2 regions of the Comamonas sp. MYb21 genome follow, and region 2 is predicted to be linked to the other one. Evidence: predicted binding sites of a transcription regulator. Region 2 holds the regulator's gene; the other holds the start of a gene.
What was found. Region 2 encodes sigma-54, which starts transcription at its own class of promoters, with help from an activator protein. Its sites were predicted from a motif close to TGGCANGNAANCTGCTTT; they were not measured.

Region 1: a site for sigma-54 is predicted at 5,294-5,311, ahead of WH367_RS09710 (ammonium transporter). Genes of this name have one in related genera too.

The regions. Positions count from the first base shown of each region.
Region 1 is NZ_JBBGZC010000005.1:318,062-333,579, forward strand. It holds gene tkt (transketolase) at 1-38, opposite strand, end outside; gene WH367_RS09685 (PepSY domain-containing protein) at 256-774, shown strand; gene WH367_RS09690 (GNAT family N-acetyltransferase) at 841-1,368, opposite strand; gene WH367_RS09695 (carboxymuconolactone decarboxylase family protein) at 1,402-1,971, opposite strand; gene WH367_RS09700 (aspartate aminotransferase family protein) at 2,007-3,347, opposite strand; gene WH367_RS09705 (hypothetical protein) at 3,508-3,828, opposite strand; gene WH367_RS09710 (ammonium transporter) at 4,014-5,246, opposite strand; gene WH367_RS09715 (FAD-binding oxidoreductase) at 5,490-6,917, opposite strand; gene hutG (N-formylglutamate deformylase) at 7,053-7,880, opposite strand; gene WH367_RS09725 (formimidoylglutamate deiminase) at 7,884-9,281, opposite strand; gene WH367_RS09730 (HutD/Ves family protein) at 9,286-9,876, opposite strand; gene WH367_RS09735 (amino acid ABC transporter ATP-binding protein) at 9,893-10,654, opposite strand; gene WH367_RS09740 (amino acid ABC transporter permease) at 10,666-11,334, opposite strand; gene WH367_RS09745 (transporter substrate-binding domain-containing protein) at 11,444-12,181, opposite strand; gene WH367_RS09750 (IclR family transcriptional regulator) at 12,226-13,005, opposite strand; gene WH367_RS09755 (DUF6531 domain-containing protein) at 13,398-14,732, shown strand; partial or broken gene WH367_RS09760 (RHS repeat-associated core domain-containing protein) at 14,719-15,518, shown strand, end outside.
Region 2 is NZ_JBBGZC010000011.1:211,322-226,839, forward strand. It holds gene WH367_RS17835 (hypothetical protein) at 1-144, shown strand, start outside; gene WH367_RS17840 (aspartyl/asparaginyl beta-hydroxylase domain-containing protein) at 276-1,199, shown strand; gene WH367_RS17845 (RNA polymerase factor sigma-54) at 1,273-2,880, opposite strand; gene lptB (LPS export ABC transporter ATP-binding protein) at 2,986-3,762, opposite strand; gene lptA (lipopolysaccharide transport periplasmic protein LptA) at 3,786-4,454, opposite strand; gene WH367_RS17860 (thiol:disulfide interchange protein DsbA/DsbL) at 4,565-5,209, opposite strand; gene WH367_RS17865 (SPOR domain-containing protein) at 5,266-5,970, opposite strand; gene argS (arginine--tRNA ligase) at 5,997-7,706, opposite strand; gene WH367_RS17875 (DUF2214 family protein) at 7,748-8,194, opposite strand; gene WH367_RS17880 (LysR family transcriptional regulator) at 8,199-9,125, opposite strand; gene WH367_RS17885 (sensor histidine kinase) at 9,294-10,544, shown strand; gene WH367_RS17890 (response regulator transcription factor) at 10,641-11,327, shown strand; gene WH367_RS17895 (hypothetical protein) at 11,411-11,770, opposite strand; gene WH367_RS17900 (hypothetical protein) at 12,101-12,460, opposite strand; gene WH367_RS17905 (malate synthase G) at 12,857-15,049, shown strand; gene WH367_RS17910 (hypothetical protein) at 15,482-15,518, shown strand, end outside.

The sequences.
Region 1 (15,518 bases), on a different contig from region 2:
GCGCGGATCGCATTCGCCATATTCTGATTGTTGACCATGGGAGTGGAGGAAGAAAAAAGCGACAAAGGCCGCATTTTAGCGGCCTGCCGTTCGCGGCGTCCTATACGCCAGTCTTGGCCTACGTCGGTGCAGGGCCACCGCCTACCCCAAGGGCTTGGGCAAACACTGACAATGCGCAAGCTATCGCCAATAAAATTCTATTAATATTATTTATGCTGACTATCGTTTGTTAGCTACCGCTTGAAAGGATTGACCATGCAACGCACCCTCTCCACCACCGCTCTGGCCTTGACGCTCGCCCTGGCATCGCTGAGCGGCAGCGCCCTGGCCAGCACCGCCGACAAGATCGCTGCCGTGCAAGCGGCCCGCTTCGACCTGGCCCAGGCCGTCCAGAGCGCGCAGAGCCAGCATGGCCTCAAGGTGCTCAAGGCCGAGATCGATACCAAGAAAAAGCAGCCCATCTACGAAGTCAGCGGCATCAACGCCCAGGGCCGTGAGATCAAGCTCAAGTTCAGCGCGCTGGACGCCGCCAAGGTGACGGAAAACAAGGACGATGGCGCCGCCGAGAAAAAGGACACCGACCGCCTGGCTGCCGCCAAGATCGGCATCAACGATGCCATCGCCACCGCCTTGAAGCACACCCCCGGCAAGGCCATCGAAGTGGACCTGGACGACCACCTGGGTGTGCTGACCTATGACGTCAAGATCCTCAACGCGGCCAATACCGAGGTGGAAGTGCGCGTCAACGCCGTTGAAGGCAATATCCACCAGTAAGCGGCTTTAAAAGCAAGACGCCAAGGCCAGCCCCGTGCTGGCCTTTTTTGCGCCCGGGGTTTGGACTCAAACCAAAGCTTGCGCCATGTACTGCGCATCCTCGCCATAGCTCAGCAAGGCCTCACGCTCCTGGGCCGACCAGGGCAGCAGCGCTGCATAGCCTTTGCGCTGCCAGTACGGCTGCGAGCCCATCACCGACACCAGCGCCGAGTAACGCAGCCCATCGCTCAGCGCCTGTTGCAGCATCGCCTGCAGTAGCGCAGAGGCCAGGCCCTCGCCAGCGCGCGCAGGAGCCACGGCCATGTCATGCAGGTACAGCGTGTCAGCAGGCGCTGCACCAGCAAAGCCGCCATGCAGCGGGGTCACCTTGCCCAGCACGGAGCGGTAGGCCGCCAGATAGGCCAGCACCTGGCCTTGCTGCACGGCCACCAGCGAGCACTGCACAGGGCTGGCCAAGCGCGCCGCATACAGCGCGGCACTCTCCATAAAGTCTGCGCCATAGCAGGCCAGCTGGACCTGCATCAGGCCATCCAGGTGCTGCGCGGTCAGGGGTTCAAGAGACCAAAGGGGCTGGTCGTTGGAATGAAAACGCATCGGCCCATTGTCGGCGATGCGGCAGCCATCACATCAGGCCAAGGGCACCAGTGGCTGGGCGGTGGATGCCGGGACCGCCGTGCGCGCGGCATTCATCACCATCGACAGCAGGCTGTAATAGCCATTGATGCCGATCAGGTCCATCACGCCCTTGTCGCCAAACAGCCGCTGCGCGCGCGCCCAGGTGGCGTCGCTCACCTGGCGCTGCTGGTGCAGCTCGATGCAGAAGTCATGCACAACCGCTTCGTCCTCGGGCATCGCATCGGGGCGGCGGCCTTGGGCCACGGCATCCACGGTCGCCTGGCCCACCCCTTCACGCAGCGCAATCGGCGCATGGATGGCCCATTCCACCTGCTGCGTCCACTGGCGGGCCGTAACCAGAATCGCCAGCTCGGTCAGGCGCACGCCGATGGCACTGCGGTAGCGCAGGTACTCGCCCAGGCGCTGGGTGTGGTCCATCAGCTCGGGGCTGCGCAGCAAGGGCACAAAGGGCGATATCAGCGCGCCGCGCGGGCCATCGATGATGGGCTGGGCATAGCGGCGCTGCTCTTCGCTCCAGGCCTCGGGGGGCAAGGGCGCCAGGCGGTCCTGGGAGGGCGTCATCGGGCGGGTTCTTTCAGATCGTTTCGGGGGCGTGTTCAGGCGGCTACCGGTTGTTGGGCCAGCACTTTGTCAATGGCATCGCCCAGGCGCTCGACCACCTGGTCCAGCTCGGCCTCGCTGCTGATAAAGGGCGGCGCCAGCAGCACATGGTCGCCATGCAGGCCATCGATCGTGCCACCCATGGGGTAGCACAGCAAGCCATGGGCCATGGCTTGCGCCTTGACCTTGGCATGCAGCTTGAACGCCGGGTCAAAGGTCGCCTTGCTGCTGCGGTCCTGCACCAGCTCCACGCCCCAGAACAGGCCTCGGCCCCGGATATCGCCGACATGCGGGTGCGCATCAAAACGCGCATGCAGCTGCTTTTGCAAATAGGCGCCGCGTGCCAGCACCTGGGGCAGCAGCTGGTCGCGCTGTATCACCTGCTGCACCGCCAGCGCGGCGGCCGCCGCCATCGCGTGGCCGATGTAGGTATGGCCATGCTGGAACAGGCCGCTGCCGCGCCGCATGGCCTCGACCATCTTGCGCTGCGCCAGCACCGCGCCAATCGGCTGGTAGCCGCCGCCCAGGCCCTTGGCAATGGTCATCAGATCGGGGCTGATGCCCTCTTGCTCGACCGCGTGCAGGGTGCCGGTGCGCCCCATGCCGCACATCACCTCATCGGCGATCAGCAAGATGCCATAGCGGTCGCAGAGCGCGCGCAGGCCTTGCCAGTAGCCGGCAGGGGCCGCCACCGCGCCCAGGGTCGCGCCCACCACGGGCTCGGCGACAAAGGCGATCACCTTGTCTGGGCCCAGCTCTTGGAACTGGGCATCGATCTCGGCCAGCAGACGCGCCACATAGGCGGACTGGCTCTCGCCGTCCAGGCGGTCGCGGTACTCATAGGCCGGGGCCACGCGCCCCACGTCCATCAGGATGGGGGCAAACTGCTTGCGCCGCCATTCATTGCCGCCCACGGCCAAGGCACCCAAGGTGTTGCCGTGGTAGCTTTGGCGGCGCGCGACAAAGTGGGTGCGCTCGGGCTGGCCGATCTCGACAAAATACTGGCGCGCCATTTTCAGCGCTGCCTCCACCGCCTCGGAGCCGCCGGAGACAAAGTAGACCTCGGTCATGCCCGCAGGCGCATGCGCGACCAGGTGGTCGGCCAGCGCCTCTTGCACCTCGGTGGTGAAAAAGCTGGTGTGGGCATAGGCCAGCTGGTCGAGCTGGCGGTGCATCGCTGCCAGCACATCCGGGTGGGCATGGCCCAGGCACGAGACCGCCGCGCCGCCACTGGCATCCAGGTAGGCCTTGCCGGCCTGGTCAAACAATTCCACGCCTTTGCCGCCGACCGCGACAAGAGGAACCTGGGCCAGAGAACGATGGATGACATGGCTCATGCGAGCACTCCTTCACAATGCGTCACCAGCCCTGCGCCGGCAGCGATACGCATAGTATAAGGATCATTTGTATTTTTTCAATAGATTATTGGATCATTTGTTCCATTTCGATCTATTTCTGTTCCCAGGCTTCCCCTTCCCTCCCTCTCTCGCTATCCCTTCAACGCAAGCCGCCTACATAGCGCTTGGCGCTAGCCACCAGGCCCGGCGCAACGGCATCCGCAGCGGGCCCTGCCGCCGCAGCGGCCATGGTTGCTGCCGCCGGTGCTGGCGCGCCCGGCAGGCTGGCCGCAAAACGCAGCGCCAGCCGCTCCAACTCCGCATCCTGGTTGCTGCGGGCATGGTTCAGCGCAAACTGGGCCATGGCCTGGCCGTAGGCGGTATCGCTGGCCATCCACTCGGTATCGGTGACCCGGCCCGTCTTGCGGCGCAGCGCCACATGCAAATGCGCGGCGATGGCCAGGCGTTCACTGTCATTCATACAAGCTCCTCCGTGGCAGAACCTGATGGATAGGCTGCGCGCCCCAGGCGGCGCAACCTGCCTCAATAAGAGGCGCTAACACGGCCCCGCACACCGCAGGTTTGCGGTGGAGACGAGGCGCAAATCCTTAGGCTGTACACCGCCAAGGTTTTGCAACGACGTATCCAGGGGCGTGTGAGCGACTCTCAATGCTGGCTTTCCTGGTGCAGGCTTTGGTCCAAGCCATCCAGCTCCTGCTGCGCCGTCACCCGCAAAGGCAGAACCACGCGGATGATGGTCAGCAAAATGGCCGTGCCCGCCGCGCTGTAAATAGCCACGGCCGCCACGGCCACCAGCTGGTTGAGAACCGTGGCATCCACACCGGCAATGGCGCGGTCGGCAAACAAGGCGGTGAGCAGCGAGCCGGCAATGCCGCCCACGCCGTGCACGCCAAACACATCGAGCGAGTCATCCACGCCCAGGCGGCGCTTGAGCCAGGTGGCGCCCCAAAAGCAGGCCACGCCCGCAATAAGGCCAATGGCGACCGCGCCGCCCACCTGCACAAAGCCGGCCGCCGGGGTAATGGCCACCAGCCCCCCAATCAGGCCCGAGAGCACGCCCAGCAAGGTGGGCGCGCCGCGCACCCACCACTCGACCAGCATCCAGGACAGCGCGCCAGCAGCGGCCGCCACCATGGTCACCAGCATCGCCAGCGCGGCACGGCCATCGGCCGACAGCGCCGAGCCGGCATTGAAGCCAAACCAGCCAATGAGCAGCAGCGCGGCGCCCATCGCCGTCCAGCCCAGGCTGTGCGGCTCAAAGGCCTGGCGGCCATAGCCCTGGCGCCGGCCCAGCATGGCCGCGCAGACGAGCGCTGACACCCCCGCATTGACGTGCACCACCGCGCCGCCGGCAAAGTCCAGCGCGCCCAGCTTGTTGAGCCAGCCATCGCTCTCCCAGACCCAGTGGGCCACCGGCGCATAGACCAGCACGCTCCACAGCCCCGAGAACAGCAGCAGCGCCGAAAAGCGCATGCGCTCGACCACGGCGCCAATGATCAAGGTGGTGGTGATAACGGCAAAGGCCATCTGGAACAGCGCATAGAGCGACTCGGGCAGATGGGGCGCCAGGTGGCTGACCGACACGGTGCCCGCTGCCGCATCCAGGCGCATCGATGAGAACCAGGCCCGGTCCAGCCCGCCCAGCCAGGCGCTGGACTTGCTGAAGGCCAGCGAGTAGCCCAGCGCAAACCAGGTGAGCGCCACCACGGCCGCCACCGCAAACACGGCCACCATCGTGTTGACCACGTTCTTGCGCCGCACCAGGCCGGCATAGAAGAGCGCAATACCCGGCAGTGTCATCAGCAACACCAGCACCGTAGAGACCAAGAGCCAGGCCGTATCGGCCTTGTCAATCGCAGCCATCTGCACCATTTGCATGCCATCCCCTTTGTACGTTGTCATCCATTGCGGGTTTGTTTCAAAAGGTAGCAGTTTCTATGCCATCGGCCGGGAAAGCGCCTGGATACGGGGCCTGCAGGCATGCGCAGTGCTGGCCAGCGCTGCCGGCTAAAGCCCGATCGCACCACATCGGTGCCCTGGGCGATGGACCAGCCCTCAAAAGAAAACCGGCGCTTGCATCGCTGCAGGCGCCGGTTCTGTAGGAAGGGGTTAAAGCGGGGTTCAGTCCGCCGCCAGCACCTTGCCCGGGTTCATCAGCCCCAGCGGATCGAGCGCCTGCTTGATCGCCCGCATGGCGGCCAGCTCCTGCGGCGTGCGGCTAAAACCCAGGTAGGGCATCTTGTGCAGGCCAATGCCATGCTCGGCCGATACGCTGCCCTGGAACTGCTGCACCAGGCCGTACAGCACGGCTTCCAGCGCCTCGTCCTCGCCATGGATGGTTTGGCTGTCGGTGGTGACATGCAGGTTGCCGTCGCCCACATGGCCAAAGAACAGGCTGTGGTGGCCAGGCCAGCGCGCATCAAAGGCGGCGCGGCAGGCGGCGGCAAAGCGGCCAATGTCCACCTGCGGCAGGCTGACGTCAAAGTTCACCGGCGGATGCATGTGCGCGGTCATCTCGGCGGGTGCCTCGCGCAGCTTCCACAGGCTTTTGGCCTGCTCGCTCGATTGCGCAATCACTGCATCCACCACCTCACCGGCCTCCATGGCCTCGCCCAAGGCCTCTTCCACCGCAGCGCGCAGCGCAGCCTCGTCCTTGCCATCCACATCGATCAGCGCCTGCAGCGGGTGCTGCTGGTCAAAGGCCGGCTGCAGCTTTTGCCACTGGATGGAGGTCTGCACAAAGTCGCTCCACATCAGCTCAAACGCGGCCACGCTGTTGCCAAAACGGGCCTGCATGCGCGCCAGCACCGCCAGCGCCTCGTCAAAGCCGGGCAGCGCCACCATGCAGGTGGCCTTGGCCTGCGGGGCGGGCCGCAGGCGCAGCAGCACGCGGGTGATGATGCCCAGGGTGCCCTCGGCACCGATAAAGAACTGCTTGAGGTCGTAGCCGGTGTTGTTCTTCAGCATGGGCCGCAGCATCGGCAGCACCGTGCCATCGGCCAGCACCACCTCCAGCCCCAGCACCTGCTCGCGCATCATGCCGTTTTGCAGCACGCCATTGCCGCCCGCATTGGTCGAGACATTGCCACCAATCTGGCAGCTGCCGCGCGCGCCCAGGTCCACGCCAAACACCCAGCCCGCCGCCACGGCCGCTTCCTGCACCGCCTGCAGCGTGACGCCGGCCTGCACCGTCATCAGCCCCGTGCGGGCATTCACGTCCTCGATCTGCTGCATGCGGTCCATCGCCACCGCCACGCCCTGGGCGACTGGCACCGCCGCACCGGCCAGGCCCGTCAGCCCGCCCTGGGGCACCACCGGCACCCGGTGGGCATGGCAGATGCGCAGCAAGGCACTGACCTCTTCGGTGCTGCGCGGGCGCAGCAGCGCCAGCGGCGGCACCGGCGGCGTGCCGCTCCAGTCGGTCCAGTACTTCTCGGGGATGGCGTCCGCGCCGCGCGAAAAGCCGTTGGGGCCCAGCGCTTGCTCAAGATCGGTCCAGAAAGCCGCCGCAGGAGCGGCTGCCGCGTTGTCGGTGCTAGAGGTAGTCATAGCCCGCTATTGTCGACCGATTTGCCGCAGGAGCGCGGCCTGCCAGCAGCAAAACCTGCTCGGTCAGTAGAGCAAAAAAAAGGCATCCCTGGCCTGCGCGGTGCAAGCCCGGGATGCCATATTGGGAGAGCGGGGTCAGCGTGCCGATTGCTGCACGTAGGCCAGCAAGGTCTCCACCATGCGGTGCACATGGGGCTGCACCTTGGCGGCCACGGCCGGCAGGTAGTCAAAAGGCATGTGCTCTTGCATATAGCTGCTCTGCGTCATCTCCAGCTGGATGGCATGCACGTTCTGCGCCGGCTGGCCATAGTGGCGCGTGATATAGCCGCCCTGAAAGCGGCCATTGAGCACGCTGCTAAAGCCATCGGCCTCGCCCTTGCGGGCCTCGGCCAGCAGCGCCTCGCCCAGGCCTTCGCCGCAGCTGGCACCCTTGTTGGTGCCCAGGTTCAGATCGGGCAGCTTGCCGTCAAAAAAGCGCGGCAGCACCGACTGGATCGAATGCGCATCCCAGAGGCCTGCTGCGCCATGCTGGGCCTGGATGCGGGCCAGCTCAGCGGCCAGCTGGTCGTGGTAGGGCTTCCAGACCTGGTCACGGCGCTGGGCGATTTCGGCATCATCGGGCTGCAGCGCGGCGCTTTGGTAGACGGGGGTGTCGGCAAAGGTGTCCACCGGGCACAGGCCGGTGACGCTCTGGCCGGGGTAGAGGCTGGCGCCATCGGGGGGGCGGTTCATGTCCACCACCAGACGCGAATGCGTGGCCACCAGGGTCGAGGCCCCGATCTCCTGCGCAAACGCATAGAGCAGCGGCAGGTGCCAGTCGGTGTCATGCACCTCGCGCGCCTCGGGCGTAAAGCGCTCGGCCAGCGCGGGCGGCACATAGGTGCCCACATGGGGGAAGGAGATCAGCAGCGGCGCCGTGCCTTGGCGGAATTCAAACGCTGCGCGGTCGGTTTCAAAATGCATGGATCATGGCTCCTGAAGAAGTTCGCTGCGCGCGGCGACAAAGCCGCGCTGCGCGCTGTGGTGCAGCCGGTGGCGGCCGTCGGCCACGCAGCACTGGCCGCCCACCCAGACACTGGCCACCGCACTGCTGCGGCTGCTGGCAAACACATGGGCATCGAGCTGCTCGGCAGCGGGCAGCCCGGCCAGCGCCAGGTGCTGGCCATCGAGCACCACAAAATCCGCCTGCTGGCCCAGCGCCAGGCCGGCCACCGCGCGGCCACTGGCCTGCGCGCCGCCCTGCACCGCTGCCAGCAGCATATGGCTGCCCACATGGGGCTGCTGGGCGCTGGCCGCCACATTGCGCTGCTGCGATTGCAGGCGCTGGCTGTACTCCAGCATCATCAGCTCTTCGGCCGCGTTCACGCCGATATGGCTGTCCGAGCCAATCCCCCAGCGGCCATTGCCGGCCTGCCAGCGCGGCAGATCGAAGATGCCATCGCCCAGGTTGGCTTCCGTCAGCGGGCACAGGCCGGCCACCGCCTGCGAAGCGGCTGCGGCTGCGTATTCGGCCTCGTCCATGTGCGTGGCATGCACCAGGCACCAGCGCGCGTCCACCGGCATATGGTCCAGCAACCAGGCCACCGGGCGCTGGCCACTCCAGGCCACGCAGGCGTTCACCTCGGCCATCTGCTCGGCGATATGGATGTGTACCGGCGCCTGCGCATTCAGCGCATGCAGGCCTTGCACCGCCTCCTGCAAGGCCTGGGGCGCCACGGCACGCAGCGAATGCGGTGCCAGGCCCAGGGCCGCGCCTTGGGCATTGCAGGCGGGGGCCAGGCTTTCCAGCAGGCGCAGCATGTTGTCGGTGCTGCGGATAAAGCGCTTTTGGCCGTCATTGGGTGCCTGGCCGCCAAAGCCGCTGTTCTGGTACAGCACCGGCAGCAGGGTGATGCCGATGCCTGCCGTCTGCGCCGCACGCAGCAGCGCCAGGCTCAGCTCGCCATCGGGCGCATAGGCCTGGCCGTCAGGCTGGTGGTGCAGGTAGTGAAACTCGCAGACGCTGGTGTAGCCGGCTTCCAGCATCTCGATGTAGAGCCAGGTGGCAATCGCCTCCAGGTGCTGGGGCCCCAGCCGGGCCGCAAAGCGGTACATCAAATTGCGCCAGCTCCAAAAGCTGTCCTGCGCCTGGCCTCGGAACTCCGACAGCCCGGCAAAGCCGCGCTGAAACGCATGCGAATGCAGATTGGGCATGCCCGGCAGGACCGGGCCGCCGGCCTGTGCCACGCCGGCGCAGCGGGCCGCGTCCACGCCGGCTTCGATGGCGCTGAAGCGGCCTTGCGCATCCCAGCGCAGCAGCACGTTCTGCGCCCAGCCCGTGGGCAGCAAGGCTTGGGCGGCAAACAATTGGTTATGGGTATTCATCGCATCAGACACCGGCTGCTACCTCCTGCAGCGCGACGGCGATCAACAGGGCGTCGTCGCTGCCCGCTCCCAGATGCAGCGGCTGGCCGGGCGCAGCGGTCCAGTACAGGCCGTCCTCGCCACCGGCCACCAGCGCAGCGGCATGCGCTGGCAAGCGCCAGCTGCCAGCCCGCGCCAGCAGCAGGCCCTGGGCACTGCCCAGCTGCAGGCTGCCACCCCGGTGGATCGTCACCTGTGCCTGCACGCGGCCGCGCCGGGTCATCACATTCAAATCCTGCGAGGCGCCGCCCAGCAGCTCGCAGTCCAGCGCCACATCGCCCGAGAACGCAAAGGGCTGCAGGCAGTGCTGCAGCAGATGGTCCACGCTGCCATCAGCAGCCTGCAAATGCACGCCGTCACCACCCAGCAAGGTGATGATGCGGTCCACGCCAGCAAAGGCCGAGAACGGGCCACTGCTGGCGATCTGCGCAATGCTGATGCGCCAGGCAAAACTGTCGATGCTGGCGCCAGGCGGCCAGCACAGCACCTCTTGCGTCGTGCCGCCGCCGTTCTTCCATGGCGCGGCGGGCAGCGCGCTGCTGCTGAAAAATTGCATGCTCATCCCTGCCCGTTTATTGCTTGGTCAACACGGCCTGCAAAAAGCTGCGCGTGCGCTCCTTGGTCGGGTTGCTGAAGATGGTCTGGGGGTCACCGGCTTCGATGATGCCGCCGCCATCCATGACGACCACGACATCGGCCACTTCCTTGGCAAAGCCCATTTCATGGGTCACCACCATCATGGTCATGCCTTCGGCGGCCAGCATCTTCATCACCTGCAACACCTCGCCCACCAGCTCGGGGTCGAGGGCGGAGGTCGGCTCGTCAAACAGCATCACCTTGGGCCGCATGGCCAGCGCGCGCGCAATGGCCACGCGTTGCTTTTGCCCGCCCGAGAGGCTGCCGGGCATCGCATCGGCCTTGTGGCCCAGGCCCACTTTTTTCAGCAGGTCATGCGCCAGCGCATCGGCATCCTTGCGGCTCAAGCCATGGAGCTTGCGCGGGCCCAGGGTCACGTTGTCCAGCACCGACAGGTGCGGAAACAGGTTGAAGGACTGGAACACCATGCCCACCTCTTCGCGCAGCGCGTTGAGGGCTTTCTCGGGCAGCATCTGGCCGTCCTGCACCAGGGTGCGGCCACAGATCTCGACACTGCCGCCTTGCGGCACTTCGAGGCCATTGCAGCAGCGCAAGAAGGTGCTCTTGCCCGAGCCACTGGGCCCGATGACCACGACCACCTGCTGGGGCTGCACATCAAAATCGATGCCGTCGAGCACCACATGCGTGCCAAAGGCCTTGCGCAGCCCACGGATGCGGACCATGGATTCGGAATTCATCGGAGCTGCGGTCATTGCACCATGCCTCCAGCGCGCAGGCGCTTTTCAAAATGGCGCAGGGCCAAGGTGGTCACGCCGGTCAATACAAAATAAATCACGGCAATCGCCAAATACACTTCCAGCGAGCGGTAGGAGACGCTGATGATCTTCTGGCCCTGGTGCATCACATCGTGGATGGTCAGCAGCGAGACCAGCGCCGAGTTCTTGATCAGCGCAATGAACTCATTGCCCAGTGGCGGAATCATGCGCACGATGGCCTGGGGCAGGATCACCGAGAGCATGGCCTGGCCTGACGACATGCCGATGGAGCGCGCCGCCTCCATCTGACCGCGATCGATAGACTGGATGGCGCCGCGCACCACTTCGGACACATAGGCGCCCGAGTAGATGCCCAGGCCCAGCACGCCGCAGGCAAAGGCCGGCAGCATGATGCCGAACTGCGGCAGGCCGAAGAACAGAATGAACAGCTGCACCAGGAGCGGCGTGCCCCGGATGGCGGCCACATAGGCCGTGCAGATGCCGTAGATGATCCTGTTCTTGGGGTTGAGCCGGCCAATGCCGATCAGCAGACCCATCACGCAGCCCAGCACCAGCGCAGCGGCCGTGATCTCCACCGTCACCGCTGCACCGCGCAGCAGATCGGGCCAACCTGCCCAGACGGGCGAAAAATCCAAATCCATAGTCAATCCTGTCGTCTCAGATCAGCGCGCTGGCCTGGGGGCCCTGCGCTGCCTTGGGACATGTGGACGGCCTCATTCCTACCAGGCCGTCAACACGCGCATCGCTTGCTCACTTGCTGGGGAACCACTTGTCCACGATGGCCTTGTAGCCACCGTCGGCCTTGAGCTGCTCCAGCGCCTTGTTCACGGCCACCGTCAACTCGGGCGTGTCCTTGCGGATGGCCATGCCGTATTCCTCGGTGGTGATCTGCTCGGCCAGCACCTTCATGCCGCCGCGCGTGCGGTTGTACTGGAACGCGGCAGGCTTGCCGGTGACGGCGGCATCGGCGCGGCCAATGTCCACCAGGTTGAACATTTCCTGGTTCTTTTCGACCTCCACGCGCTGCACCTTGGGGAAGTGCTCGGTGAGGTAACCCACCGACTTGGTGCCCACCTGCACCGAGACCTTCTTGCCATCCAGATCGCTCAGCTTGGTGATGGGGCTGCCTTCCTTGACCATGGCCACCAAGCCACCGGCGTAGTAAGGCTGGGTGAAGTCCACCACCTTCTTGCGCTCATCGGTGATGTAGATGGCCGAGACGGCCATGTCGTAGCGCTTGGCGATCAGACCGGGCACCAGGCCCTTGAAGTCGATATCCACCCATTCGACCTTCTTGCCCATCTTGGCCGCGACGGCCTCGACGAGTTCGACGTCAAAACCGGTCTTCTTGCCGTTTTCGACAAATTCCATCGGCGGGAAAGTGGCATCGGTGGCCACGCGCAGCACATTGTTCTGGGCAAAGGCAGCGCCTGCACCACAGGCCAGAGCGATCAAAGAGGTCTTCAAGACCAGGCGACGGAAGTTCATGGGAGAGTCCTTTTTCAATTCAAGTACCAAGCAAAATCGCAATGTCATCCAGCCAGACTGCGGGAGATGCGGGCCGCCGCTGCCAAGGTCGCCTGCACCAGCTGGGCCTGCTGGTGCTGCACACGCTGCTGCGGCGCCATCAGGCTGAGCGCAGCGACCGCGCGGCGGCCGCTGGCAAACACCGGCACGCTGCAACCCCAGACACCGGCATCGACCTGGCCCACCGTGGTGATGTAGCCCTGTGTGCGCAGCTCCTGCAGCTCGGCAGCGGCCTCGGCGCGGGCCGGGGTGCCTTCGCCGTAGTGCTGGTTGAGCAGCGCTTCGCGTTGCACGGCAGGCAGGTAGGCCAGCACGCACTTGGCAGAAGCCCCGACCTTGAGCGGCACGCTGCTGCCCTTGTCGAAGGAGCAGCGCAGCGACAGCGGGCTTTCCACCATGTCCAGGCACACGGCCTGGCCATTGGCAGCTACCAAGAGGCCTGCGCTCTCCTGGGTCTGCTGCGACAGCTGCACCAGCACAGGGCGGGCCACATGCACCAAATGGGAGCCATCGTCAAAGCCACGCGCCAGCTGCAGGCCCAGCGGGCCGGGCGCATACAGCGCGCCGCTGTCGGCCACAAAGCCAAAACGCTTGAGGCGCGCGAGCTGCCGGTACAGGCTGCTGCGAGGCAAACCGGTGCCCTGCATCAGCTCGCTGGCCGACAGCGGCCGCCCGGCGCAGGCCAATACCGCCAACACCTGCAGCACCCGGTCGGCCGCCGACACCTCGGAACCCGGGGTGTCCGCAGCCGCACGCTCGCTGACCAACAACTCTGTAGCATCCATTCGCAATTCCCATTCCTCGGGACTAGTGACAACAAGGATCTTGCAAGATCAATGCCAGAATTGTCGAATTGCTCTCTGTATTGCACCCTAGCGCAAACCCTAGGTCGGAATTGAATGGCCCATTCAATTCCCAATTATTGGGAATTTGAAATGTAAAAATCCCCGGCGTGGTGCGGCGCTTGGCGCAGTCATCGAGGCCATTTCACCTGAACACATCTTCCTGGGTGCGCCATCACAACAAGGCCAATGGCTGCAGGAAATCGCCCTTGTACTGAATCTTCTGGTGTCACGAAAAGCCAAAAGTCGCGCTTTCCTGATAAAGCTGCAATCCATCGAAAAGCCTCATATGGTAGATTTAAACTATCTATCATCACTTTTCGATTGAAACTTGCATGACAGGAAAACCCGCAGCCCGCATCGATGACAAAGTCAAATACGCACGCATCGTCACGGGCTCGCGCACGGTCCTGATCGGCACCCAAGGCGGGGTGGCTTGCTCGGTATGCCCAAGTGGCACAGCAGTCGGCAACCCCGTCAACCCGCAGCTAGGCGCCAAGGTTCTGTCCGGTGCTTCTGACCTCGACTTTGCGCTGCCCGGCGCCATGCCGCTCGTCTGGCAGCGCCAGTACAGCAGCTACGTCAATGCCGAGCAAGGCGGCTACTGCGGCATGCTCGGTTATGGCTGGGGCCTGCCGATGGAGCTGCGGATATCGATGCAGGCGAGCGCCACCTTGCTGCACGACAGCCAGGGCCGCACCATCACCTTTGATGCGCTGGCGCCGGGCGAGTCGATCTACAGCGCGAGCGAAGATATCTGGCTGCTGCGCTCAGGCATGCACGCCGGTGGGCTCTCGCAGGAGTTGGCAGCGATGACGGGGGCTGCAAGATTCAGTGCAGAGGCACCGCACAGCGCAAACGCAAACGCAAAGCAGCTCCCGGGCCAAGCCCCGCTGTGGTGGCAAGGCCGCTTTGCCTGGATCCGGCGAGATATGGCTTGCAGCGATCTACTGGTCTTTGCCTCGACAGGCAACGGCGACACCGTCTGGGTGTTTGCGCCAGCCAACTGGCAGCAGATCGAAGCGGCGCGTGCGGCCACGCAGGCGCAGCAAACTGCTGGCACACCCCTGAGCACTCACACCTCCGAGCCCGAGCCAGACCTGAACTGGATCCTGCTGGGCAAGATAGACCGCCTGGACCGCAAACAGCGCTACCACTGGTCAACGGTGCTGGGCCAGGAACGCATCACCGGCATTGATGATGGTGTAGGCCGCCACTACGAACTGCACTACACGCAGGCGATTGCCGCGCAGGATGCCCAGCATTACAGCCACAAGGATGGCACTCAAGGCAGCCACTTCTTCTGGCAAGCCGACAGCGGTGTGCGCCTGACCAGCATCCGCCTCGCACGCGACCCTTCCGCTACCGAACACACAGAATCCCTCCCCCAACCCATCACCCTGGTGCACTACAGCTACAGCGCCCAGGGTGACTTGCTTGAGGTACAAGACCGCCACGGCCAGGTCACCCGCCGCTTTGCCTGGCGCAACCATTTGATGGTCTTCCACCAAGAGCGCAGCGGCCCCGAGCACCACTACGCCTACGACCGCTATGAACCGGGCGGCCAGGCCATTGCCCAGCGCAACCAGGAGGGCCTGGACTACCTTTGTCTACCAGGTGCTCCCCGAAGCCAACGGCCAGCCGCGCAGGGCCTGCGTGGTCACCGATAGCCTGGGCCGCGTAGACAGCTACATCTTCCAAGGCGAGGCGGGCCTGGCGCGGCTCGTAGAGCACCAAAGAGCTGATGGCAGTACGGTGCAGCGCAGCTACAACCAGTTTGGCCACCTGACCAGCGTGACCGACCCGCTGGGCCGCAGAGTCAGCATGCAAGTAAGCCCCCTGGGCCAGCTCCTGTCCACCCAAGGCCCGGGCGGGGCGCGCAGCAGCCAGCGCTTTGATGACGCCACCGGCCGGCTGCAAAGCAGCACCGACGCGGCGGGCCGCACCACCCACTACGCCTACGACCACTACGGCCGCATGACGCAGGTGACCATGCCCGATGGCAGCGCCGAGCACTACCACTACCCGGACATCACAGATGCGAGCGGCGCCCAGGCAGACCTCGCCACGCGCCTTAACGCAGACAAGCCCCATCGCATCACCGATGCCAAGGGAGGCGACAAACACCTCACCTACACCCGCAGCGGGCAAACGGCCAGCTACACCGACTGCTCGGGCCACAGCACGCGCTACGAATACAACCGCTGGGGCCAGACCCTGGCTGTTAGCAACGCCTTGGCCGAGCGGGTGCGCTACCTCTACAACGCGCAAGACCAGCTGCAGGCGGTGCAGTACCCCGATGGCAGCACGGAACACTACCAGTACGACGCCCAAGGCCAAGTCGTGGAGGTCAAAGCGGGGCGCACAGGGAACGATGACAGAACCAACACATCCAGCAGCACCATCCCGCAAAGCACCACCGCAGCCGCTGTCAGCATGCAGTACGACCTCTGGGG
Region 2 (15,518 bases):
GCAGGCCAGGGCGACTGGCAGACCGCCAATGCGCTGCAGGCCGAGTTGAACAAGGCGATGACGCACTGGAGCGGCCAGCAGCGCCAGCTCAACCGCGAGATGCTGCAGCGCCTGAAAACCGCGTTCGCCGCCCAGCCCAAGTAAGCGCGCGGCCCTGGGACGGCTGCAATAGGCCTGCTGCCAGCAGGCCATCAAACCGCCCGGCAGCCCTTGCCGCACGCCAGTTTGCGCTTGCGCAGACAGCCGCCACAGCGCAGTCGCTAAAATCGCTGTCTATGGCAAAAATCATCGTTCTGGCCCTGGTGCTGCTTTTCTTTGGCTGCGGCCTCTACATGCACCTGCGCGGCAAGGTGCGGCACAAGCTGCTGCGCCAGCTGTTTGACCACTCCACCTTTACGGCGCCGTTCAATGTGTTCATGCTGATGTTCAGCAAGGTACCGCGCACGCCCTACCTGCCCACCAGCACCTTCCCCGACCTGGCCCCGCTGCAGGCCCACTGGCGCGAGATCCGCGAAGAGGCCATCGGCCTGCACCAGGCCATGCAGATCAAGGCGGCGGCCAACAACGACGACGCGGGCTTCAACTCCTTCTTCAAGACCGGCTGGAAGCGCTTCTACCTGAAGTGGTATGGCCAGGCCCACCCGTCTGCGATGGAGCTCTGCCCCAAGACCACGGCGCTGGTGCAGGCCATCCCCGGCATCAAGGCCGCCATGTTTGCCGAGCTGCCGCCCGGCGCTAAGCTCAACCTGCACCGCGACCCCTATGCCGGCTCGCTGCGCTACCACCTCGCTGTGCTGGCGCCCAATGACGACCGCTGCATGATCGAGGTCGATGGCACGCCCTACAGCTGGCGCGAGGGCGAAGGCGTGATCTTTGACGAGACCTTCATGCACTGGGCCGAGAACGGCTCCGAAGGCAACCGCATCGTGCTGTTCTGCGATGTCGAGCGCCCGATGACCAATGGCTTTGCGCAGTGGCTCAACCGCTGGCTGGGCACGCATGTGGTGGCTGCTGCCAGCTCGCCCAACAACGAAGGCGATCCGCGCGGCTTCATCAGCCGCATCTTCAAGATCTCGTTCTACATGGGCCAGTACCGCCGCCGCTTCAAGGCCTGGAACAAGACCGCCTACAAGCTCACCAAGTTCGGCCTGATGCTGGCCGTACTGGCCTTGTTCATCTGGTGGCTGTGGCCGAAGTAAATCGGCAGCTTCCACAAGCGAAAACCGCAGTGCCCAGGCAGCTGCGGTTTTTTTATGGTGGCTGAGACTTTGGCTACAGCGCCTTGCGCAAGCTGGCGGGCGGGATGCGCATGGCCTCGCGGTACTTGGCCACCGTGCGGCGCGCGCATTCAATGCCCTGGGCCTGCAGCAGATCGGCGATCTTTGCATCCGACAGCGGCTTCTTCGCGCTTTCCTCGTCGAGCAGCTGCTTGATCAGCGCCTTGACGGCCGTGCTCGACGCGCTGCCGCCGGTCTCGGTGCCCAAGCCCGAGCCAAAGAAGTACTTGAGCTCAAACGTGCCCTGGGGCGTGGCCATGTACTTGGCCGTGGTCACGCGGCTGATGGTGGATTCGTGCAGGCCCAGCTCGTCGGCAATCTCGCGCAGCACCATGGGGCGCATCGCCAGCTCGCCATGCACAAAGAAATTGCGCTGGCGCTCGACGATGGCCTGCGAGACGCGCAAGATGGTGTCAAAGCGCTGCTGGATGTTCTTGATGAACCAGCGCGCCTCCTGCAGCCGCTGCTGCAGTGCGCCATGGCCTTCGCTGCCCTTGTGGCTGCGCAAGGCATTGGCGTAGACATCCTGCACGCGCAGGCGCGGCATCACCTCGGCATTGAGCTGCACGCTGAAACCGGGCACCGGCAGGCCGCGCTCATTGCTGGGTCGCACGATGACATCGGGGATGATGGTGTTGCGGTCCACATCGGCATAGGGCCGGCCGGGGCGGGGTTCGAGCTTGGCGATCAGCGCCAGCGCGCTGCGCACCGCCGCCTCGTTGCAACCGGTCAGCTGCACCAGCTTGCGCACATCACGGCGCGCCAGCAGATCAAGGGACTCCTGGCAGACCAGCAAGGCAGTCTCCAGCGCCAGCGCATCGGCCTCGGGCGTGTCCGAGCCCTCTTCATCCAACAGGCGCTGCTGGGCCTTGATCTGCAGCTGCATGCACTCGGACAGGTTGCGCGCGCCCACACCAATCGGCTCCAGGCTTTGCAGCAAGCGCAGCGCCACGGTCAGGTGGTGCAGCAGCGCCTCGTAGCGCTCGGGGTCCGAAGCATCGCCAAAGCTTTGCGCGAGCTCGGCCAGCGTTTCTTCGAGGTAGCCGTCGTCGTTCAGCGATTCGATCAGAAAGTAGAGCGCGGCCCGGTCTTCCTGGCACAGGCGCAGCGACAAGGCCTGGCGGTGCAGCACATCCTGCAGGCTCAGGTGCTCGCTGCGCCGGTCGGACATCGGCGTCTCGTCGTCATCATCGCCTGCGCTGGAGCGGGCGGGCAGATCGCCGCCCCACTCTTCCCAGTCCGATGCCGAATCGCCGGCAGCGGCCTCGGCATCGACGCCGGTTTCCTTGCCCGCAGCAAAATCCAGCGGCTGGTCGGAGGTTCCGGGCTCGAAATCGCTGCTGTTGCTGGTGTCGGCGCTGGCAGCAGTATCGGCAGCCTTGTCGGCTGCTTCTGCAGCCTCGGCAGATTCAGCGGCGTCTTTACCGGCTTCGGCCTCGGGGGCCTCTTCGCCCTCGCGCTCCAGAAACGGGTTTTCGTCGAGCATCTGCTCGACTTCCTGCGTCAGCTCCTGCGTGGACAGCTGCAGCAGGCGAATCGACTGCTGCAACTGGGGCGTTAGGGTCAGGTTCTGCGATACGCGCAGCGACAGCGACGGCATCATGGCTGCGCCTTTGCAGCGGCTGCGGCAGTTGGCAACAGATCAGCCCTACCGGGCCCGCAGCGCGGGTCGGTAGCTTGGCTGGCACGCCCGCCAAGGCGTGCGGTGTCACATACGGAAATGTTCACCCAGATACACCCTCCGGACCTCTGCGTTCTCCACAATCTCTTGCGGCGTCCCGGCGGCCAGCACCTTGCCATCGCTGATGATGCAGGCATGGTCACAGATACCCAGGGTTTCGCGCACATTGTGGTCGGTGATCAGCACGCCAATGCCGCGCTCCTTGAGGAAGGCGACAATGCGCTGGATCTCGATCACGGCGATGGGGTCGATGCCGGCGAAGGGCTCGTCGAGCAAGATAAAACGGGGCTGGGTGGCCAGTGCACGGGCGATCTCGACGCGGCGGCGCTCGCCCCCGGACAGCGCCACCGACGGTGACTCGCGCAGGTGCTCGACCCGCAGCTCCTGCAGCAGCGCGGTGAGCTGGCGCTCGACCTCGGCGCGCGAGAGCGGCTTGCCATGCTCATCCTTTTGCAGCTCCAGCACGGCGCGCACATTGTCCTGCACGCTGAGCTTGCGAAAGATCGAGGCTTCCTGCGGCAGGTAGGACAGGCCCAGCTGCGAGCGCTGGTGGATCGGCATATTGGCCACCGACTGCCCATCGATGCGGATATCCCCGCCATCGCTGCGCACCAGGCCCACGATCATGTAGAACGAGGTGGTCTTGCCCGCGCCATTGGGGCCGAGCAAACCCACCACTTCGCCCTTGCGCACCGACAGCGATACATCCTTGACCACCTTGCGGCTGCCATAGGACTTCTCCAGGTGCAAGACCTCCAGCTGGCTGCGGTGGTCGCTGTTGGCGACCCGGGCATTGACGGAAATGGTCGACGAGTTTTCTGCCACGGTTACTTGGCTCCGTCGTTCAGTTGGGTGCTGGGGCGCAATGGCGTCTTGTCATCGGCAGCGGGCTTGGCCGGGGCGCTGGCCTTGTCGTCCGCCTTGCCGTCGGCCTTGGGCGTCAGGATCACGCGCACGCGGTCCTTCTTGGGCGCGCCGGGCTTGGGATCGGCCGCCGCCTGGGCACCCTTTTGGCCGGAGACCGTGAAGGTGTCGCTCAGGTTGTTGTAGACGATCAGCGGGCCACTGACCTGGTCGGTCAACGTGGTCTCGCGGTAGCGGCGCAGCTCGCCACGGCGCTCAAAGTGCACGGTGTCGTCGCGGCCGTTATAGGTGATGACCTCGCCTTCGCCTTCGACGAACTCGTCGGGCGCGCCAGGGGCGGAATCCCGCTTTTGGCGGAAGAACGCGAGCTTGCCCGGCGCAGCGGTGACCACGCCGTGCTGGAAGCCGTCGCGGTCCTGGCTCACGGTCAGCTGCGCGCCACGGATGATGATGGTGCCCTTGGTCACCACCACATTGCCCGTGAAGACACTGGTCTGCTTGAGTTCATCGTGGCGGCCATCGTCCGCCTCGATGTTCATGGGCTTGGTGCGGTCTGCACGCTCGGCGTGCGACAGCAGCGGCACGGCCAGGGCCACTGCCACCAACAAAGTGTTAAAAATACGGTGTCTCATAAGGCATGAATCTTGCTCTGCCCCATTGTAGCCATGCTGGAGCGTTGGGCCGTTTTTGGCACAAAAAAGCCCGCGCGTGCGGGCTTTGTCTAAAGCGTTGGGGAGGCCGCTCAGCCTTGTGCCGCCAGGAACTCTACCACTTGCAGCACGTTGCTCATCGAGCCGGCACGGGTGCCGTCGGTGTAGTACTTGCCCGCCACGCCCAGCGATGGAACGCCTTCGACGCCGTAGGACTCTTGCAGCTGGGTGGCCTTGCGCACCTGGCCTGCGACGCTGAAGGAGTTGTAGGCTTCCTTGAACTTGGCCAGGTCCACGCCGTTCTTGTCCATCCAGGCAAAGATCTCGTCGTCCTTGTTCAGGCGTTGGCGCTCCACGTGGATCGCACGGAAAACCTTGACATGCACGTCAGGGATCAGGCCCATCGACTCCAGCGCAAAGTAGATCTTTTGCTGGGGCACAAAGGTGTTGTTGAAGGCCACGGGCACGCGGCGGATCTGCAGGTTCTTGGGGGCAGTCTTGGCCCAGGCTTCAAACTGCGGCTCGAAGGCATTGCAGTGGGGGCAGCTGTACCAGAAGAACTCGATCACCTCGACCTTGCCAGCGGGCGCATCGGGGGTGACGGGCTTGGCCAGCTTCAGGTAGTCCTTGCCTTCCTTGAACTTGGCCTGTGCGTTGGCGCCAGTAGCGAAAGGCAGGCTCAGCGCGGAAGCGGCAGTAGCGGAAGCCGCCAAAGTGGAAAACTCACGACGTTTCATGTTTTGTTAACTCCAGTGACAAGTTGCGGTTAGGAGTGTCCTGCACCGCCAAAAGTTCAACGCTGTACGCGGACGATTTGCGCATCCACGCCGGCGCCATCGAGCTTGCCTTTGAGGCCATCGGCATCATCGCGCTTGTTGAATGGGCCCACGCGCACCCGGTATACCGTGCGGCCATTGACTTCGCGCTCGCTCACACGCGCTTCCCAGCCCATCATCGCCAGCTTGGCGCGTTGTGCATCGCCATCGGACTGGCTGCGAAAAGCGCCGGCCTGCACAAAGTACTGGAAGCCGTCGGTGCCATCGGCACTGCGCGACTTGGCCAGATCGCCCAGCGGATCGGCGCCCTGGCCGGCCTTGGGATCGAGCTTGGCGACCTGGGTCTTGTCTGCTGGCTTGTCGGCAGGCTTGGCCGGATCGGGCAGCACCACCTCGGGCTTGGCGGGCTTGTTTTCCACCGGCGGGGTGGCGTTGTCAGCCACGGTGCGCGGCGGCTCTGGCACCACCACGCCCTGCGCGGCCGGCGCCACAGCCGCTGGTGCCCGCGCGGGGTTCTTGCCATAGAGCGGCGAGTTCGGGTCCCAGTTCTGGTTGCGCTGCGCCTCGGCCTTGTCCTTGGCCTCGCCCTTGACGCCACCTTTGTTGACAAACGGCACCGGCACATTGGTGACGTACACGGCCACGGCCAAGGCCGCGCCCACGCCCACCAGCAGCCCCAGGATCAGGCCCAGGATGGTTCCACCACGTTGATGTCGTCGCATTGCAGTTATTACCTTTGTTCGCAAAATCACATGCGCTCTGGTGCACTCACACCCAGCACGGCCAGGCCATTGCGCAGCACCTGCGCGACCGCTGCCACGAGTGCCAGACGGGCCAGTTTGGTGGCTTCGTCATCCACCAAGATACGCTCTGCATCATAGTAGCTGTGGTAGGCCGAGGCCAGGTCACGCAGATAGAACGTAACATCGTGCGGCGCATTGCCAGCGGCGGCGTTGCTCAGCATCTCGGGGTACTGGGCCAGCATCTGCATCAGTGCCTGGGCCTGCGGGCCCTGCAGCGCGCCCAGGTCGATGCCGCTCAGCGCAGGCAGGCCAGCGCCGCCCTGCTCCTGCCAGCCGCGCAGCACCGAGCAGATGCGCGCATGGGCGTACTGCACGTAGAACACCGGGTTGTCGTTGTTCTGGGCCACGGCCAGGTCGACGTCGAAGGTGTACTCGGTATCGGGCTTGCGCGAGAGCAGGAAAAAGCGCACCGCATCCTTGCTGGTCCACTCGATCAGGTCGCGCAAGGTGACATAGCTGCCGGCGCGCTTGCTGATCTTGACTTCTTCACCACCGCGCACCACGCGCACCATGGTGTGCAGCACATAGTCGGGGTAGCCCTGGGGGATGCCGACATTGACGGCCTGCAGACCGGCGCGCACGCGGGCGATGGTGCCGTGGTGGTCCGTGCCCTGGATGTTGACGGCCTTGCCGTAGCCGCGCAGGAACTTTTGCGTATGGTAGGCCACATCGGGCAGGAAGTAGGTGTAGGTGCCATCGGACTTGCGCATCACGCGGTCCTTGTCGTCACCAAAGTCGGTGGTGCGCAGCCACAACGCGCCATCTTGCTCATAGGTGTGGCCGCTGGCGATCAGGCGCTTGACGGTCTCGTCCACATGGCCGTTCTGGTACAGGCTCGACTCGAGGTAGTACTCGTCAAACTTGAGGTTGAAGGCCTGCAGATCCTTGTCCTGCTCGTTGCGCAGGTAGGCCACCGCAAAGTTGCGGATGTTGTCGTAGTCCTCGACATCGCCATTGGCGGTGAACGCACGGTCATCGGCCTCGATGGTCTGCTTGGCGAGGAACGCCTGGGCAATATCGCCAATGTAGTCGCCGTTGTAGAAGTTCTTGGCCAGCGGGTTCTCGCTGTCGGTGGGCCAGCAGTCGTCACCGGGCTTGAAGCCCTTGGCACGCAGCTGGGTGCTCTTGGTCAAGGTGTCGATCTGCACGCCCGCGTCGTTGTAGTAGAACTCGCGGTGCACGGACCAGCCCTGGCTGCCATAGAGGTTGCAGATCGCATCGCCCAGCGCGGCCTGGCGGCCATGGCCCACGTGCAGCGGACCGGTGGGGTTGGCCGAGACAAACTCGACAATGATCTTTTCATCGCGCTGGGGCTGCATGCCAAAGCGCTCGCCCTGGGCCAGCACTTCCTGCACCACCTGCTGCTTGGCAGCGGGCTTGAGGCGCAGGTTCAAAAAGCCGGGACCGGCGATCTCGACCGCTTCCACCCATTGCGCAAAGGCGGGCGCTGCCTCCAGTGCGGCCTTGAGCTGCTCGCCCAGTGCGCGGGGATTGGCCTTGAGCGGCTTGGCCAGCTGCATCGCGGCGGTCACGGCATAGTCGCCGTGGGCGGCCACCTTGGGCGTTTCAAAGGCCGCACGGCTACCTGCGCCAGGCGACAATTTCTCGAGCTCGGCAGCAAGCACTGCGAGCAAATCTTTTTTGACTTGCAACATATTTGAAACTTAGACGAAGCAGTTACCAGCGCCAGGCCGGTTTACCAGCCCCGGGCATAAAACACGGCGACGGCGGCGATCACGGGAATCAGATGGGCTTGCCACATGACCCATTTACGCGTGGCGCGCACCTCGGCGTCCCCGGGCAAAGCGCCATTGTCGCGCAATTGCCGTAACCAGCGGCGGAACACGGCTGTCGGCTTGAACGACAGCACCACGCCGACGACGACCAAGGTCATCTTCAGGTGAAACAGCGGCTGGCTGACATACCAGGTCACGCCCTTGGCGCCCAGAAACAGGCGCAGCAGGCCGGTGGCCAGCACCGCCAGCGCGGCAAAGGCGTAGATCAGATCGAGGCGCGCCAGGCGCTGCACCACGGCCCCATTCATCCACTCGGCGCGGCACAGCGCCGCCTCGCTGGAGAGAAAAACCACCATGGTCAACAAGGCCAGCAGGTGCAGGCAGGCCAGAACAGCTTCCAAAGTCATCGTGTTACTCCATCTTTTTCCAGAAATCGGCTCGTTCGTAGTGCTGCTTGACGAAATCGATCCACAGCCGCACCCGCAGCGGCAGGTGCTTGCGCTGCTGGAACATCACATAGATGCCGTTGGGCGGCGCGGCAAAGTCCTCCAGCACCTCGACCAGGCGGCCGGCGGCAATCTCGGACTCGACCTCCCAGGTGCTGCGCCAAGCAATGCCCCAGCCTTGCTGGCACCAGTCGTGCAGCACCTGGCCGTCCGAGCAATCGAGCGGGCCGCCGGGCTTGAGGTAGACCACCTCGCTGGCGCCAGTGGCTGCCGGCATGCGAAACGCCCAGCCCCGCGTCTGCGAGGCCTCGCTCGACAAGGTCAGGCAGTCATGCTGGCTCAGCTCGCTGGGGTGGCGCGGAATGCCCCGGCGGCGCAGGTACTCGGGCGTGGCCACGCACAGGCGCCGGTTGTCCGCCACGCGCACGCTGACCAGCGAGGAATCGGGCAGGTCGCCCACGCGGATCGCGCAGTCATAGCCCTCACCGGCCAGGTCGACCAGGCGGTCGCTCAGGTTCAGCGAGATCGTCACGTCGGGGTGGCGCGCATGGTAGAGCGGCAGCAGCGGCGCCACATGGCGGCGCCCAAAGCCGGCCGGCGCGGTCACGCGCAGATGGCCTGTGGCCTTGATGCCGCCGGCGCTGACGCTGGCCTCGACACTGGCCAGCTCGGCCAGCAGGCGCTGGCAGTCTTCCAGAAAGGCCGCGCCCTCGTAGGTCAGGGTGAGCTTGCGGGTGGTGCGCACCAGCAGCTTGACACCCAGGCGCTCCTCCAGCGCATCGAGCCGGCGGCCCATGATGGCCGGGGCCACGCCTTCGGCCTTGGCAGCGGCCGTGAGGCTGCCGCGCGAGGCGATGGCGACAAATGATTCGAGCTGCTTGAGGCGATCCATACCAGACAGAACACAGAAAATACGCAAAGCCCGCTGGCCGCCGCTTGTGCGACGCGCTGGCAGGGCCACAGCCTATTATCATCGGGGCTCCGGCCTGGCGGGCGCATGAAAGCGCACATCCCGCTGCGACATCATTGACAGCCGCTCTTTTCCTGCGCCCCCGCTCCTATGCCGCCAGCTTCAACGCCGCCCACCAGCACCCCCTCCAGCGCCGACGCCCTCTGGTACGCCCCCGCCCAGCTGCTGCGCCTGTTTGGCAGCAGCCCCGTTGCCATGGCCTACTGGGGCCGTGACCAGCGCCTGCGCCTGGCCACACCGCAGTGGTGCGAATGGTTTGGCGTGCCCACGACCGGCATCGTCGGCCAACTGCTCGACGAAGCGCTGCCGCCCGACTTTGCCCAGCAGCACCACGACGCGCTGCAGGCCGCCGCCCAGGGCCTGCGCCAGCAGTTCGACACGCGCAAGACCGATGCCCATGGCCATGTCGCCTGGCGCCGCATCAGCCTCTCACCCCACCTCTGGCCCGGGCCGGCAGGCAACAAAACCGCCCAGGGCGTGCTGATGCTGATGCAGGACTGCAGCGCCGAATACGCCAACGCGGCGCAAACCGACGACCTGCGCGCGCAGCTGGCCGCTCTCTCGTCCACCGATCTGGAGCGCACCGAAGAGAAAAGCGAGCTGCTCAAGCTGCGCACCTTGCTGGACTGGCGCACCGCCATGCTCACCGAGCACAGCGAAATGCTGCAGCTGCTCTCGCATGAGATCCGCCAGCCGCTCAACAACGCTTCGGCCGCGATGCAGGCCACCATGTCGGCCATTGCCGAGCTGCAGCTGAGCCAGACCACCCCGGCCACCAAGGCCTTGCTGCGCGCCGAGCATGTGCTCCAGCAGGTCATCGGCACCCTGGACAACACCTTGGCGGCCGGCACCATTCTTGCCGTGGGCGGGCGCGCTGGCGCCTCGTCCGATACCGACCTGCCGACCCTCGTCAACCTGGTGCTGCACGACATCGCTGCCGATGCCCGCCCGCGCATCCAGGTGGTCTGGGATGCCGAGGCGCGCACGGTGCAGCTGCACCCGGCGCTGATGCGGCTGACCATCCGCAACCTGCTCAACAATGCGCTCAACTACGCCCCGGCTGACAGCCCGGTGCTGCTGCGCCTGGCCGATTCGGACGACCCGTTGGCGCTGATCATCGAGGTGATCGACGAAGGCCCGGGCATCCCCGACAGCCTGCGCCCGCGCCTGTTCGAGAAAGGCACGCGCGGCACCGAACACCGCCACCGGGCGGGCGCGGGCCTGGGTCTGTTCATCGTGCGCTCGGTGGTGCAGTTGCACCAGGGCACCGTGCAGGCCTTGCCGCGCCAGCCAAACGGCACCATCATGCGCATTGAGTTGCCCCAAGGGCTGGACGATTAGCCAGCCAGGCGATGGCCACCGGCCGCTTGCCCCTGCAGAAGCTGGCACCGCGCTTCTCAGGACTTTTCACCGACTGCACCATTTCACGGAACCACCATGCTCCCCGCCACGCTCGCCCTGGTCGACGACGACCCCGAATACAGCGAATTTCTGGCCCAGCACTTGCGCAACCAGGGCGTTCAGGTACAGGTTTACAACGACAGCAGCGACCTGCTGGCCGACATCGAGCCCTACCGTTTTGACTTCTATGTGCTGGACCTGATGCTGCCCGGCGTCAACGGCACCGACCTGCTGCGCATTCTGCGCAAGCGCAACCAGGCGGGCGTGCTGATCGTCTCGGGCCGGCTGGGCCCCGAAGTGTTTGCCGAGGTCATCAATGCCGGCGCCGACATGTACCTGACCAAGCCGGTGACCTTCGAGCAGGTGGAGCTGGCCGTGCGCGCCGTGCACCGCCGCATCATGACCACCGCCCAGGTCGCCACGGCCTGGAAGCTCGACAGCCACCGCAGCCTGCTGCTGACCCCCGATGGCCAGAGCGTGGACCTGAGCCCCACCGACCTGATGCTGATGCAGTGTTTTCTAAAAGCCCAGGGCGCCGTCGTAGGCCGCGACCAGATCCGTGAGCTGCTGGGCTACCCGACGGCCAGCGACTCCGACAACAGCCTGCACGCCACCATCTACCGCCTGCGCCGCCGCATCGAAAAGGCCACGCCGCTGGCGGTGCCGCTGCAATCGCAGCAAAAAGTGGGCTACCAGTTCCGCGCGCCGCTGGTCTCGGCCTAGCCTGCGCAGCACGGGCGCTGCAAAAGCCAACGGGCCCATCGGGGCCCGTTGTGCGGTGGCGGCCAACGCCGCTTCGCGCGTATTTACATGCTCATGTTCGACTCGACATCGGCTACCTTGCGGCGGGCCAGCGCCAGGTTGGAGCGGGCCTTGTCCAGCACGTAGTAGACGAAGATGCCGGCCAGCTTCTGCGATGGGCGGATGATGTGGTACTGCTTGCCCAAGGTGATAAGGATGTCGTCGATGTTGTCGTTCAGGCCCAGGGCCTTCATCGTCTTCATCTTGGCGCGCACCACTTCGGTGTTGCCGGCCGCTGCCAGCTCCATGTCCACACCGCTGCCGATGCTGCCCAGCATCATGCCGCTGCTGTAGTCCACCACGGCAGCGCACAGCGCGCCGTCCATCGTCATCAAGTCGCTCAAGCTGTCGTTCAGATTTGCCATGTCGATCTCCAATCCATGTGATCTATATCAAGCACTACCACCTTATTAAGGTATAGATGATTCTAATAAGTCACTTCTGATCAGAGCAATCATTCTCTGCATGCGGCAGTCACCCAGGCAGGTGCGCCCGGCGCAGGAATCTGACATTTGGATAGCAGCCGCGCATGGGCTGGCTTGTGCCCGCCTGCAAAAACAGCGGGCAGCAGCGCGGCCCGCAACTCGTAACAAAGCGTATGTTATTTGCGACGCGACGGCGCCATGGCGGTACGCCAGGTAACAACCATGGCCGCTCAGCAGCGCTGGCGCGGCCTAGCGCGGCCCGGCCCACCCTTACATGGTCATCGCGCTTTCGACGTCGGTCACCTTGCGGCGTGCCAGCGCCAGGTTGGCGCGCTTGTTGTCGAGCACGTAGTACACAAAGATGCCGGCCAGGCGCGAGCAAGGACGGATGATGTGGTACTGCTTGCCCAGCGTGATGAGGATGTCGTCGATGTTCTCGTTCAGGCCCAGGGCCTTGATGGTCTTCATCTTGGCGCGCACCACTTCGGTGTTACCGGCAGCTGCCAGCTCCATGTCCACGCCGGTGCCGGCGCTGGCCAGCATCATGCCGCTGTTGTAGTCGACAACCGCTGCGCACAGAGCGCCTTCCAGAGACATCAGATCATTCAAGCTGTCGGTCAAATTCGCCATGGAAACACTCCTGAAAAGCGAAGGCGCGTGGAAAATTACCGCCTCCTGATGAAAATGATTGTATCTGATCATTTCTGATTTCCATCAAGCTTTGCGCGCTTTTTCTGATGGCTTGCTACTTTTGGGCAACAGCTGTGCTAGGGCGCTGCAGCGAGCCAGCGCCTACGCTGGCAGCAGCCCTGACAGAGGCTTGATATATAAATACGCTGGATCAGATCATTCAAACCATCACATCCACGCCCAGCTAACGAGGCGCTGGCAGCCGTTGATTACATCCATAAAAGTCATATATCAAAGTGTTTTTAATGGATTGATTGCCATGGTGGGTATGGAATAAAGTGTGCTGATGGGTGCTCCCGCGCACCTGCAGTTGTTAAGTATTGAAAGGTAGACACCATGACTGAACGCACCACCGTCCACGGCCTGCAAGTGGCCCAGGTTCTGTATGACTTTGTGAACACCCAGGTGCTGCCAGGCACGGGCGTGGAGCCCGCTGCGTTCTGGCAAGGTTTTGATGCCATCGTCTCTGACCTGGCGCCCAAGAACGCGGCCCTGCTGGCCGAGCGCGACCGCCTGCAGGCCGAGCTGGACAGCTGGCACAAGGCCCACCCCGGCCCGATCACCGACATGCCGGCCTACCGCCAGTTTCTGACGCAGATCGGCTACCTGGTCGAGCAGCCCAAGGACGTGAAGGCCAGCACCGAGAACGTGGACTCCGAGCTGGCCGTGCAAGCCGGCCCCCAGCTGGTGGTGCCCATTCTCAATGCCCGCTATGCACTGAATGCCGCCAACGCCCGTTGGGGTTCGCTGTATGACGCGCTCTACGGCACCGATGCCATCAGCGAAGACGGTGGCGCAGAAAAGGGCAAGGGCTACAACCCCGTGCGCGGTGCCAAGGTCGTGGCCTATGCCCGCCAGTTCCTGGACCAGGCCGCATCACTGGCCCAAGGCTCGCATGCCGATGCCACCGGCTACGCTGTTGAAGGCGGCCAGTTGGCCGTCTCCCTGAAGGACGGCAGCAAGACCGGCTTGAAGGACGCCGCCAAGTTTGTCGGCTACCAAGGTGATGCCGCCGCACCCCAATCGGTGCTGCTGAAGAACAACGGCATCCACATCGACATCATCATCAACAAGGCCACGCCCATTGGCAGCAGCGATGCCGCCGGCGTCTCCGACGTGGTGGTGGAAGCGGCGCTGTCGACGATTCTCGATCTGGAAGACTCGGTGGCGGCGGTGGATGCCGAAGACAAGGTCAACGGCTATGCCAACTGGCTGGGCATTCTCAAGGGCAGCCTGACCGAGTCCTTCGACAAGGGCGGCAAGACGGTGACCCGGGGTCTGAACGCCGACCGCGAGTACACGGGCGCCAATGGCGACCGCCTCAAGCTCCATGGCCGCTCGCTGATGTTCCTGCGCAATGTCGGCCACCTGATGACCAACCCGGCCATCCTCTGGGGCGCGGACCAGAAAGAGATCCCCGAAGGCATCATGGACGCGGTGGTGACCACGGCGATTGCCATGCACGACCTGCAGGGCAAGGGCGCCCAGGGCATCCGCAACAGCCGCACCGGCAGTGTCTATATCGTCAAGCCCAAGATGCACGGCCCGGCCGAAGCGGCCTTTGCCAACGAGCTGTTTGGCCGCGTCGAGCAGATGCTGGGGCTGCCCGCCAACACCGTCAAGCTCGGCATCATGGACGAGGAGCGCCGCACCACGGTGAACCTGAAGGCCGCGATTGCCGCAGCGCCTGCGCGCGTGGCCTTCATCAACACCGGCTTCCTGGACCGCACCGGCGATGAAATGCACACCGCCATGTACGCCGGCCCCATGGTGCGCAAGGCCGACATGAAGACCTGCGCCTGGCTGCCCGCCTATGAGAAGAGCAATGTGCTGGTGGGCCTGACCATGGGCCTGCGCGGCCGCGCCCAGATCGGCAAGGGCATGTGGGCCATGCCCGACCTGATGAAGGCCATGCTCGAGCAGAAGATTGCCCAGCCCAAGGCCGGCGCCAACACCGCCTGGGTGCCCTCGCCCACCGGCGCCACCCTGCATGCGCTGCATTACCACCAGGTCAATGTGGCCGAGGTGCAAAAGGAGCTGGAAAAGACCAGCGCCGATGCCGAGCGCGACAACCTGCTCAATGCCATCTTGCAGGTGCCCGTGGCCGCCAACCCGAACTGGAGCGACGCCGACAAGCAGCAGGAAGTGGACAACAACGTCCAGGGCATCCTCGGCTATGTGGTGCGCTGGATCGACCAGGGCGTGGGCTGCTCCAAGGTGCCCGACATCCACAACGTGGGCCTGATGGAAGACCGCGCCACCCTGCGCATCTCCAGCCAGCACATCGCCAACTGGCTGCAGCACGGCATCGTGACCGAGGCGATGGTGCGCGACAGCTTCGCCCGCATGGCCAAGGTGGTCGATGGCCAGAATGCTGGCGATGCGGCTTACAAGAGCCTGGTGGCCAACCCCCAGGGCGCCGCCTTCCAGGCCGCGCTGGACCTGGTGTTCAAGGGCAAGGAACAGCCCTCGGGTTACACCGAGCCATTGCTGCACGCCTGGCGCCTGAAGGTCAAGGCCGGTGCCTGAATAGAGCTTGTGGCGCTCAGCGCCAGCGCCCAAGGTGTACCCCAGGGTAAACACCAAGAGCAGCCCCTGTGGCTGCTTTTTTTATAGCAACTCAGCTAATCCTCTTCTAAGCCTGCCCAGTTGGAGCAGGCTTTTTTACGTATTCGTAAAAACAAAGCTCAAAAGTAAAGCGAGTTGCCAATTTGCAGATCTTTGTAAAGAAATTGCCTACGCATCGATTCAGTTTATAGCCTCATATGTAATCCACTTGTTACCTGCATATTTGTTTTCTATAGGCAGTTTCAAAAAACAAAATCTGATTGCTACTAGATATTTCTTATGTCATGAAATATTCATGAATCACCCGGTTTCAACTCGTCATTTCTCCGTGCCGGACTGCAGTTAAAAACACGCCTTAGCAAGTTTTCGTCTATCGGCAAGGAGCTATTGACCATGGGCCATCAATCCATTACAGGCGCCAAGCAGGCAT